Regions from separate parts of the Propionicimonas paludicola genome, predicted to be linked through region 2. Evidence: riboswitches for the same ligand, from Rfam matches in the RefSeq annotation. Region 2 holds a riboswitch; the other holds the start of a gene.

Region 1 (3,393 bases), 400 kb from region 2:
GTCCGCACCGAGGCCATCGCCCGCAAGGGCTGGATGTTCGACACCTACCTGCTGCGCCGGGTCTGAGCCAGCCACTGCTGCGCTTCAGCCACGGACGCCACCGCGGCCACTCCGTCCGGTGCCGGCGGACGGCGCACCATCACCACGGCCACCCCGAGTTCGGCGGCAGCGTCCAGCTTGGCCGTGGTCGGCCCGCCGGAGTCCTTGGCCACCAGCACCTCGACCCGGTGCCCGGCGAACAGGGCGCGCTCCTCGGCCACCGAGAACGGGCCGCGCGCGGCAACCAGCTGCCAGTTGGTCGGCAACGCGACCGCGGGCGGCTCCACCACCCGGGCCACGATCGTGCGATCGGTCCAGTCGGCCAGCTCGGCCAGGCCCTGCCGGCCCACGGCCAGAAAGATCCGCCGGCCCCGTTCGCCGGCCGCGGTTCGGGCCGCGGCCAGGTCATCGACCCAGCACCAGCCGGACGCGTCCGGGCGCTCGGCCCAGCTGGGACGCTCCAACCGCAGCAGCGGGGTGGACGTCGCCGCACACGCCAGCGCCGCATGAGCGCTGATCCGGGCCGCGAACGGGTGAGTGGCATCGATCACGGACTCGATGAGGCGCTCGCGCAGGTAGTCGGCCAGGCCGTCCGCGCCGCCGAAGCCGCCGACCCGGACCTGCCCGGGCGGCAGGCGCACCGAGGCCAGCGCCCCGGCCAGCGAACTGACCACGTCGATCCCCTGGCCGACCAGGACATCGGCCAGGGCCCGGGCCTCGGCCGTGCCACCGAGCAGCAGGACGCTCACCGCAGTCGCCTCGACTCCGGACTGGCCGTCACCGGTGTCGCCTCACCTGCGGCAGCCGGCCTCGATGCACCAGCGCGGCCAATCCGGCGCTGACCAGCACCGATCCGGCCGAGACCGCCAGCGCCAGCCGGTTCGCCCGGACCAGATCGGACGGCGTGGGCGCCGACCCGTAGCCGAGCTCGCCGCGATCCTCCACGACGCCGTCGTAGCTGTTGCGTCCGCCGATCCGCACCCCGAGGGCTCCGGCGAAGCCGGCCTCGACCACCCCGCCGTTCGGGCTGGGGTGCGCCCCGGACTGCTCGACGATCGCCCGGACGGCCTGGCTCGGCTCCCCGCCGACCACCGGCGCGGCGACCACGGCCAGGGCTCCGGCCAGCCGGGCCGGCAGCCAGTTGGCCAGGTCGTCCAGCTTCGCGGCGGCCCAGCCGAAGTTGCCGTAGCGGTCGTTGCGGTAGCCGACCATGGCGTCCAGGGTGTTGATGGCCCGGTAGGCCAGCAGCCCCGGAATCCCGGCCACGGCCCCCCAGAACAGCGGGGCCACCACGGCGTCGGAGGTGTTCTCGGCCACCGATTCCAGGGCGGCCCGGGCCACCCCATCGGCGTCCAGTGCCTGCGTATCGCGGCTCACCAGATGGCTGACCTGCTCCCGGGCCGCAGGTAGATCATCGGCGGCCAGATGGGCGGCCACGGCCTCGGCCTCGCGGGCCAGCGAACGTCCGCCGAGCACCGTCCAGGTGGCCAGCGCGGTCATGCACACTCGTGCGAAAGGACGCCGCGCGCCGGAACTCAGCGCCACCCCCAGTCCGGTGACGGCACCGACCAGGACGACCTCGTTGAGCACCCCGTTGGTTCGCCGGTCGGCATAGCTCACTCGCTCATAAGCCGTAGCCACACGGCCAAAGCCAGCGACCGGATGGCCGCGCTGCGGATCGCCGAACGCCTGATCGGCCAGCCAGCCGAGCATCAGTCCGGCGGCCGTCAGGACACCCGTCCGCGCCATGCCCACTCCCTCGCCGCTGGTAAATCCGGTGCCGCCGAGTGTGCCAGACTGAGCCCCGCAGCGATCAGCGCAGGAACTCCGGTGAGCCCCTAGTGGGCGAGTCCGGGGCGGTCCCGCCACTGTGACCGGAAGCGATTCCGGGAGCCAGGAACTCGCCTCGCTGCCGAGCAACACATCGGGCGCGGAAACCTGAGGAGGCTCCATGGCGGCAACGCCTGCTCCCCCGACGCCTACCCTGGTCGGGGTAGGCGTGGGTCCTGGCGACCCGGAACTCATCACCGTGAAGGCGGTCGCCGTCCTGCAGCGGGCGGACGTGATCCTGGTGCCGGCCACCGAAGCCAGCGCGGACGCAGCTGGACGCGCCGAGCAGATCGTCCTGGCCGCCTGCCCTGAAGCCGCGACCAAGCTGCGCCGAATCCCGTTCAGCATGGCCCAGCGGCGTGGCGTCGGCCGCGCGCGCACCGAATCCTGGCAGGCCTCCGCCCAGGCGGCGGTCGATGCCTTCTCCGCGGGGGCGACCACGGTCGCCTTCGCCACCGTCGGCGATCCGAGCGTCTACTCGACGTTCTCCTACCTCGCCGCCCAAGTACAGGCAGTGATGCCCGGCGTTGACGTGTCGGTCGTGCCGGGCATCACTGCCATGCAAGCTCTCGCCGCGGCCAGCCGGACGCCGCTGGTCGAGGGTACCGAGTCGCTCACTCTGGTGCCGGCCACGGCCGGCCTGGAGACCGTCCGCGAGGCGCTAGCCCACTCCGACACCGTGGTCGCCTACAAGGGCGGACGCCAGCTGGCCGAGCTGCGCGCCGTGGTGGCCGCGTCCGGCCGGGACGGCGTCCTCGGGGTGAACCTCGGCCGTGCGGACCAGACAGTCACCCCGCTGGCCGAGGTGACCGAAGCCAGCGCGCCCTACTTCTCCACGGTCCAGATCGTCGGAGCCCGGGACGGCATCGGCGGTCGGCTGTGAGCGCCGCCACCCCCGCCGGCGAGGTGGTCTTCGTCGGGGCCGGGCCGGGCGCGTCCGACCTGATCACCGTCCGCGGGGCCGCGGTGATCGCCGCGGCCGACATCGTGATCTGGGCGTCCAGCCTTGTCGATGCTGGAATCGTGGCCAACCTCAAGCCCGGTGCGCTGCTGGTCGACTCGGCTAGCGCCTCGCTGGAGGAGATCACTCCGCTGTACGAACGGGCCCGCGACGAGGGCCTGCTGGTGGCCCGGGTGCACACCGGCGATCCGAGCATCTACGGCGCCACGGCCGAGCAGCGCCGGGTCTGCGACCAGCTCGGTATCGCCCACCGGACGATCCCCGGAGTCTCGGCGTTCTCGGCGGCCGCCGCGGTCGCCGACGCCGAGATCACCGTCCCGGAGGTATCCCAGAGCTTGATCCTGACCCGGCTGGAGGGTGGCCGGACCCCGATGCCGGACCGGGAGACCGTCCGCGGCTTCGCGGCCCACGGCGCCACCATGGCGCTGTACCTGTCCGCAGCCCGCAACAAGGTGCTCCAGGCCGAACTGATGGCCGGCGGCTACCCGGCCGACACCCCCTGCATCGTCGGCTACCGGGTCAGCTGGCCCGACCAGCTGCTGCTGCGCTGCCGGCTGGACGAG
Region 2 (3,393 bases):
TTGGCCGCCCACCGGCTCCCGGACGGACGGGTGGAGCTGCACGTCCGGGCCGACGCGTTCTGTCACTCGATGGTCCGCTCGCTGACCGGAGCCCTGGTCGAGGTGGCCACCGGACGGCGCAGCCCCGACTGGCTGGCCGGGCTGCTGGCCGCCGACCAGCGCAGCGGCGAAGTGCCGGTGATGCCCGCCCACGGCCTGGTCCTGGAGCAGGTCGGCTACCCCAGCGATGACGAGCTGGCCGCCCGAGTGAGCCAAGCCAAGGCCCGACGCAGCCTGGAGGACTGATGAGCCACTACTTCCACACCCCGACAACTCCGGAGCACCGTCGGCAGATCACTGCCCACTTCTGGGACACCGACTGGGAGTTCACCACCGCCGACGGCGTCTTCTCCTACGACAGCCTGGATCAGGGCACGGCGGTGCTGCTCCGCGAGGTGATCCCACCGACCGACGCCACTCGCGCCCTGGATCTGGGCTGCGGCTACGGCGTCTTGGCGATCGCGCTGGCCAGCGCCGTCCCCGGCGTCTCGGTGGACGCCGTGGACGTCAACGAACGGGCCCTGGCCCTGACCGCCGAGAATGCCCGCCATCACGAGGTCGCCGACCGGGTGCGTCCGCTGCTGCCTGATCAGGTCGATCCGGACGTCCGCTACGACGAGATCTGGTCGAACCCACCGATCCGGATCGGCAAGCAGGCCCTGCACGAGTTGCTGCTGACCTGGCTGCCCCGGCTGACTCCGGCCGGACGCGCCGTCTTGGTGGTCGGACGCAACCTCGGCGCCGACTCGCTGCAGGTCTGGCTCAACGACTCGGGCTTCGATTGTCAACGGATCGGCAGTGCGAAGGGCTTCCGCCTTCTGGAGGTTCGTCAGGCCGCCTAGAATTGGACTAGATTCGCCACATCAAGAATTGAGGTCCATCATGAGTGACACCGAAGGCTTCCTGGGCGGCCTGATCGGCAAGGCCAAGGAGTTCGGCGAGAAGGCCGGCGACTTCGCCGAAGACGCCTTTGACAAGGCTAAGGACTTCACCGGCGAGGCCGTGGAGAAGGCCAAGGATCTGGCTGGAGACCTCCCGGAGAATGCGAAGAAGTTCGCAGACGACGCCACCACGGCGGTCAAGGACTTCGCCGCGGACTTCCCCGAGAATGCCAAGAAGGCGGCCGACGAGGCCACCAATGCAATCAAAGGTCTGATCGACGGCGAGGACAAGCCACAAGCCTGACCCACCCCCACCACCTGAGACGGGCACCGGTTCGCCGGTGCCCGTTTTGCCTGCCCCCACTCGGCACCCGGCCGGATCTGAGTTATGGTTTCACCACCTGAACCAATGTGGGGGAACCCGGTGAGAATCCGGGACTGACCCGCAGCCGTGACGCCGGCTTTCACCGGCCAAGTCGGAATGCCCGCCTGGTTTTGGCTCAACATCAACCCGTCGAGGCATACGGGGTGAGCCGGACGCGCCTGTTGTGGGCCGGAGTCCTCATTTGCCCCGCGCGAAAGGACTCCTAGGTGTTCCATACTCTCCGTCGATGGCTGGCTGCCGGGTCTGCAGTAGCCGTCGCCCTGGTCGGCCTCGTCGCCGCCCCTGCCCCCTTGGCCGTCGCCGACATGGCCGACGTCGCCACCAACTCCGCTGCGAACTATGTGGCCACTCATCTTCCGAGCAAGAGCCAGACCAGCAGCAACATCGATTCGGCCCTCGGTCTGGCCGGCACCGGCCAGTGCACCTACGCCGCCCCGCTGCGGACTCTGGTGAGCCACCTCGAAGGCCAAGCGCAGAGCTACATCAAGGGCAAGCCCGCAGCGGCCGCCAAGCTCGCTATCGCCGTCGACGCCCTCGGCCTGAACCCGACGAAGTTCGCCAAGCAGAACCTGGTCGCGGCGATCACCAAGAACCTGCCCAGCAATGGCGACGTCGGTGGCTACCCGTTCTCGCAGGCGCTGGCCCTGATCGCGCTCGACCGAACCGGCGCCACGATCCCCGACAGCATGGTCACCCGACTGCTCTCCCAGCAGAACAAGGATGGCTCCTTCGGCCAGAACGATCCCGACTCGACGGCGCTGGCCATCATCGCGCTGCGGGCCATCGCCGACTCGAAGGCCGAGCAGTCCGCGCTCAGCGACGCCATCAGCTGGGCGACCGATCACCAGACCGGTGCCGGCTACTGGGACAACTACTCCCCGGTCGACTCGACCGGCCTGATGGGTTCGGCTCTCGCCGCCGTCGGCAGCGACTCGGCGTCCGCCGCCGCGCGCGCGTGGCTGACCGGAGTGCAGCTGAAGGACGGCGGGTTCGCCAACAGCCTCGGCGGCACCCGGTCCAACCTGATGGCGACCTCCGAGGCGCTGTGGCTGCTCAGCGGGACGAACCTGTCGACGGTGTCGCTGAAGCTCGCCGCGTGCGGCAGCACGCCGCCGGCCATGCTTTCCGCGACCACCTCCTGCTCCGGCGTCTGGGTTGTGGTCGACCGCGGCAATGGCCAGGTGGCAACCCGCTGCGCGACGACGTACGCCACCGGCGCTGCGGCCCTGGCCAGCGCCGGCTTCTCGGTGAAGACCTTCAGCACGCAGTTCGGGCCGTCGATCTGCCAGATCCGCTCGTTCCCGGCCGGCTGCGACACCACCTTCGGCTCGGGCTATTGGAGCTACTGGACCTCGACTCTCGACCCGGCCACCGGCACCTGGAGCGCCTGGGACTACGCCCAGACCGGACCGGCAAGTTCGCACCCGGTCAAGGGCGTGGCCGAGGCCCATCTCTGGATCCCGAGCAGCATTCCGTGGACCGCGAGCCCGGCACCGACTCCCTCGGTGAAGCCGCCAAAGGCCTACACCTCGGCTCCGCGCCCGACCATCAGTGGCGTCACGAAGGTGGGCAAGAAGCTGACTGTCGTCACCGGAACCTGGTCCCCGAAGCCGGACAAGTTCAGCTACCGCTGGTTCCGCAGCGGGAAGCCGATCGCGAAGGCCACCGGGAAGACCTACCAGCTGAAGAAGGCTGACAAGGGCAAGACCATCAAGGTCAGCATCACGGCCAGCGGCTCCGGTCTCCAGACGGCGGTCCGCACCTCGCTGTCGACCCCGAAGGTCACCAAGTGAGGCATCGCCTCCTCGCTGCTGGGCTGACGGCGATCCTCGCCGTCGGCCCGGTGGCGGCTGTCCCCGCGCAGGCCGCACCCCTGCCGGCCGCGGTGAGTTGCAGTGGCGTCTGGGTGGTCGTCGATGACGGCACCCGGGCGCCCCAGGCCTCTTGTGCCCGCGATGGTTTCAGCACCGGCACCAAGGCGCTGCGCAGCGCCGGCTTCTCGGTGACCATCGACAACGGCTTCATCCTCAAGATCGGCGGCAGGCCCAGCGGCAAGTCCGACCCCAGCAAGGCCTACTGGTCCTACTG

What was found. Region 2 has a riboswitch for cobalamin ahead of ATK74_RS10325 (terpene cyclase/mutase family protein). Riboswitches for the same ligand answer to the same signal wherever they lie in the genome.
Region 1: linked by a shared signal. The riboswitch ahead of cobI (precorrin-2 C(20)-methyltransferase) and the one ahead of ATK74_RS10325 (terpene cyclase/mutase family protein) in region 2 are both predicted to bind cobalamin.

The regions. Positions count from the first base shown of each region.
Region 1 is NZ_PDJC01000001.1:2,612,098-2,615,490, forward strand. It holds gene cobF (precorrin-6A synthase (deacetylating)) at 1-66, shown strand, start outside; gene ATK74_RS12175 (cobalt-precorrin-6A reductase) at 45-788, opposite strand; gene ATK74_RS12180 (cobalamin biosynthesis protein) at 817-1,788, opposite strand; cobalamin riboswitch at 1,833-1,964, shown strand; gene cobI (precorrin-2 C(20)-methyltransferase) at 1,991-2,752, shown strand; gene cobM (precorrin-4 C(11)-methyltransferase) at 2,749-3,393, shown strand, end outside.
Region 2 is NZ_PDJC01000001.1:2,212,732-2,216,124, forward strand. It holds gene truA (tRNA pseudouridine(38-40) synthase TruA) at 1-285, shown strand, start outside; gene ATK74_RS10315 (class I SAM-dependent methyltransferase) at 285-881, shown strand; gene ATK74_RS10320 (hypothetical protein) at 922-1,224, shown strand; cobalamin riboswitch at 1,287-1,427, shown strand; gene ATK74_RS10325 (terpene cyclase/mutase family protein) at 1,512-3,098, shown strand; gene ATK74_RS10330 (hypothetical protein) at 3,095-3,393, shown strand, end outside.